Regions from separate parts of the Halomonas sp. 5021 genome, predicted to be linked through region 2. Evidence: predicted binding sites of a transcription regulator. Region 2 holds the regulator's gene; the other holds the start of a gene.
What was found. The regulator FliA, encoded in region 2, starts transcription of late flagellar genes. The targets are predictions, from matches to a motif close to CTAAAGTTNNNNNNNNNNCNGCCGATA.
Positions count from the first base shown of each region.

Region 1: the regulator FliA is predicted to act here: its motif matches at 1,736-1,762, upstream of fliD (flagellar filament capping protein FliD).

Region 1 is NZ_JAXOVU010000016.1:5,808-8,211, reverse strand. It holds gene R3F64_RS17570 (FliC/FljB family flagellin) at 1-8, opposite strand, end outside; gene fliD (flagellar filament capping protein FliD) at 248-1,648, opposite strand; gene fliD (flagellar filament capping protein FliD) at 1,861-2,404, opposite strand, start outside.
Region 2 is NZ_JAXOVU010000004.1:48,629-51,032, reverse strand. It holds gene R3F64_RS08800 (OmpA/MotB family protein) at 1-83, opposite strand, end outside; gene R3F64_RS08795 (motility protein A) at 89-907, opposite strand; gene R3F64_RS08790 (RNA polymerase sigma factor FliA) at 1,003-1,704, opposite strand; gene R3F64_RS08785 (flagellar protein FlhE) at 1,735-2,142, opposite strand; gene R3F64_RS08780 (hypothetical protein) at 2,208-2,404, opposite strand, start outside.

The DNA of each region.
Region 1 (2,404 bases), on a different contig from region 2:
ACTGACATGGTGTGATTCTCCTTGCTTGGACACTGGCCTAGAAGGCCCGCTTTTCGGCCACTGTGTGTGCCGTTATTTTAATTAACGGCACGGCGGGGAGAACCTTTAGGGTTAATGCTAAAAAAATACCAAAATACGCCAGAAAAATGTTAACAAACGTAAGCTTGCCGCTTGCTGCCATATTGAGACGCAAACAGGGCCTTTCGGCCCTGCGGGTAACGCCTTTGCTGAATGGCTAGTGACGGGATTAATCTCGGCCTAGCTGAGCGTCCAGGGCGTCAAACTGTTGCGTGAGGTAGGAACTGGTACTATTCATCTGAGCAATCATGGCATCCAACTGGCCGAACTGGGTGCGGTAGCGGGAAATAGTTTGCTCAATGGTATTCTCCATACGCTCGTAACGCTCACCCAAACTATCGATGCGGTTTTCTGCGCCGTTGATCGCACCACCCAGAGTACCGTTTTTGCTCATCAGTTGCTCAAGCGTCGTGCTCAGGCTGCTGGCCAGACCTTGAGAGGCATCGTTGCCTTCCACACCGGTAAAGAAGTCGCTCAGGGCATCCGGGCTGTTTTTGGCTAAGTCACTAACGGCGGCATCTTCCATTTTCAGAATACCGTCGCTCTGCATGGTAATGCCTAGCTGAGTGAGCGTGGCAAGCTCTCCGCCCGCCACGCCACTGGTCAGCACACTACGCATTCGGTTTTCAATGGTACGTACGGTGCTATCGCCGACCAAATCCGCCGCTACACCTGTCTCGCTGTTAAAATTGGTCGCGGTGCCGATGGTGCTTTTTACATCATTGAAGGCTTTAACAAAATCGCCAATCGCTTCGCGCACTTTTAGCGTGTTACGTTCAACCATTACAGTGCTGCTGGCGGTTTCGCCTGTTCCCAGGCTTAACTCCCCCAGATTCAGCGTCACGCCTTGAATGGCGTCTTCAATCGTATTGCTGGGGCTAGTAATTGCAATGCCATTAACCGTCAGCGCAGCATCCTGGCCACTTTGTGCGGTATCGCTGGCGAATGGTGGCGTGGCAACGGCGGCACCCCCCGCATCCACAAAGCTGAAGCCGGTTACCGAAGTGTCCAAGCCTGTTTCGCTGGAGCTAAGGGCCAGGCGGTAGCCTTCGCCATCAAAAATAACGCTGGCGCTGACACCCGCGTCATCGTGGGCGTTAATCGCATCACGAATGTCTTCCAGGCTGCTGCCCGCGGCTACGTCGATGTTAACGCTTTCCTGGCCTGCAAAATCGAGCCGTAGCTGGGTGGCACCACCCATATCGAGAGGGGCATCGCTTTCAGTATCGATCAGTCGTTGAGAGGCCAGCGTCCCGGCGGTGGCAAGCGCAGTAACCTCTACCCGGTAGCTACCGGGCATGGCATCCGCGCTGGTGGTGGCCGAAACCTCGTCACCGCGCACGTTGGCCGAAAGGCTCTGGTAGAGTTTGGGATCATTCAGCGCATCAACCGCATCCTGGAATTTATCCATGGACGATTGAATTTTGCCGTAGGCGGAAATCTTGGCTTCCTGCTGTTCCTGCTGGCGGACAATCGGTGCGAGCTTGCCGCGCTCGGCATCGTTCAACTGGTCCAACAGGCTGTTGAGGTCTAGGCCTGAGCCAATACCGAGAGAGGTAATCGTTGCCATACTGGGAGTCCTCAGTAAAAGGCTAAACCTATCCATTGCACTGCGGGCTACTCACACCACGTCAACGCAAAATTTTAATAAAAATATTATCGGTCAAAGTGAGCGCAACTTTAGCGCTTTTTTATTGATTTAGGTATTTATGGTGGCCTCAATCCACAAAAAACCTGCACGAAGCAGGCTTTTCAAATGCAACTTGCTGTATTGACGGCGTGTTAGCGACCCAACTGAGCATCCAGTGAATCAAACTGCTGAGTCAAGTAGTTACTAGTCTGGTTCATTTCGGCGATCATGCCATCCAATTGACCAAACTGGGTGCGATAGCGGTCGATGGTCTGGCCGATGGACTGCTCCATGCTGGTGTAGCGACGCTCGAGCGATTCAATACGGCTTTCACTGCCGCTGATCGAGCCAGTGACGGTACCATTGGAGCTCAGCATCTGCTCCACAGCGGTATTCACCTGACCCGCCAGCCCCGGATTATCGCCACTGCCCGCGAAGAATTCAGATAGCGCTTGTTGGTCGTTAGCGACGACGTCATTTAGCTTGTCAGTATCCAGCGAAAGCGTACCGTCAACCTCAAGCGAAATGCCGACCTGGCTAAGCATCGAGAAGCCATCGCCCTCTTGCGCCACATCGCCACTCAGCACGCTGCGCATGCGAGACTCAACGGTACGAACCGTGCTGTCACCATTGAGTGGTCCAGCCTGCCCGGTCTCCTGATTGAAGTTGGTCAGCTCGCCTGTTGACTCTTTCAGC
Region 2 (2,404 bases):
AGATAGCTGGTCATCCAGCCATCGTCGCCACTGTCCTTGGGCAGTGGCGCTTCCAATGTATGGCGGGTATCCCGGTCCAACATGCCGACTACCCCTTGGCGGGGGCGCTATTCGAGGCGCGCGGCTTCTTGACCTCCGGCTCGCGGATTTCGTCATGGTAATTGGCGACAAAGGAATTGAGCGTTTCTTCAATAAAGGAAGGTAACCGCCGCTTGGTAATCAGGGAGATCCCTTCCAGCACCATGTTCATGGTGATCAGGCGCTCCTCGGTGCGTCGCTCGAGCTTTACCGCGATAGGCTTGAACACCAGATTGGCCAGCAGGATACCGTAGAAGGTGGTCAGCAGCGCCACCGCCATGCGCGGGCCGATCACATCAAGATTGCCGGCGTCCATGACTTCCAGCATATTGACCAGTCCCACCAGGGTGCCAATCATGCCGAAAGCGGGCGCATAAGTGGCCATGGTGCGGAATATCTGGGCTTCCGCATGCTCACGCGCCTTCAGCCGCGCAATACGCCAGCGCAACATATCGAAGATTTCGTCTTCTTTGGTGTTGGCGATCACCAGTTGAATGCCGGTCCGCAAAAACGGATTACGGGTGTTTTCGAGCTCTCGTTCAACAGCGCGGACATCGCCCTTGAACCACAGCCGGGACATGGCCACCAACTCGTTGATATCATCACGCACGTAGGTGTTTTCGCGCCGGAAGACCAGCCCGACCAGACGCACCACCCGCAGCACTTCCTTGAGGGGATAGCTGATAAAGGTAGCGGCAAGTGTGCCCGTGACCACGATGGCGAGCCCGGGCAGGTTGAGGAAGCTATCCGGCGATTCGGCGGTGAAAAACAGGACGCTTACCAGCAACAGGATGCTGGCGAAAATACCGATCAGCGTCGATGGGTTCATGTCGTGCTCCTTAAAGCAATATAACGGGGCTTATCAGCACCGAGCGCTAAAACGTCAGCCAATCGCCGTTGCCCTGGCAGTGACGTCAAAAGACCCTAAACCGAGTCGTTTAACTTGGCGCGCAGACGGCTGACTGCCTGACTATGCAACTGGGAAACGCGTGACTCCGTGACGCCGAGAACAGCGCCCACTTCTTTCAGGTTGAGCTCTTCCTGGTAATACAGCGCCATGAGCAACTTTTCACGCTCGGGCAGGGCCTCAATGGCCGCCACCAGGGTTTCCCGCTGCTGGGCATCGAGCAAGTGGTCAAACGGCGAACTCACGGTTTCGCGATTATGCGGTTCGCTGCCATCCGCCACCAGCTCTTCAAAGGGCAGCAACTGCCCGCTATTGGTATCGTGCAATAGCTGCTGATAGTCGCCCAGCGGCATCTCCATGGCGTCAGCGATTTCCGTTTCTTCGGGGGGACGCCCAAGCGACTGCTCCAAACGCCTGACGGTTTCATCAACGGCCCGCGCCGAACGACGGACGCTGCGAGGCAGCCAATCACGGGTACGCAATTCGTCCACCATCGCCCCGCGTATGCGCTGACTGGCAAACGTCGCAAAGGTGGCCCCCTGAGTGGCATCGAAACGTCCCAGAGCTTCCAGTAGCCCCATCATGCCTGCCTGGATTAAGTCATCCAGCTCTATGCTGGCCGGCAACCTGACCTGAAGCGTCAAGGCCTGACGTCTCACCAGTGGCATATACTCCGTCATCAGCTCACTTTGTTTGATCCTGCCTTGTGCTGTGTACATCCTATTGCCTCGCGGCTAAACCACCTGTGCTCACTGGTAATTCACTATCATCTGCAACCCTTTAACGCTAACGGGACGCTGCCCTGGGGTTAGCGCAAATTGAAAATGCAGGGGCGTTGTCGCACTTATGCCTGATAAAGCACGGGTCTCCCCACGCATGCCCGATAATGACACACAGCGCTCGGGGTGGCATAACCATGCCTGTAGCGCTGCCCCGGGCGCGTGTTGGTACTGCCACTGGACTCGCTCGATGACCGCCGCTGGCGTGGTAGCGCCCGCTGGAGGACGAACCGGTTCACTGCGACTGGCGCGGTCGCTCATGGTCACCATGAGCCCCGGCACATGTGTCACCCAGCTGCTGGACGCTCCCTGAGCAAACGAACCGAGTCCCAAGGCTAGTACCAAAATGCTAATCGCATGACGCCAATAGCCTAGCATGCATCGTTCCTTCTCATGAGCGGATTAACCCCGATTATTAGACGCTTTACCGGCGTTAGCTGCCATTAGCGGGCCAGCAATAGCAATTCAGTGTCAAGATAGTGGCCGGCCGCTTGCTGCAGGTTGGCCAATAGGCCTTGCCTGGGCAGGTGAGGCTCGTGCAGTGCCAACAAGCGTTGCGGGCCGTTATGCTGCCGCAGCTGTTTCAATAGCTGGTACATACGCCCAAATGCATCGGCATCGCTGCTGACCCACAACGCCC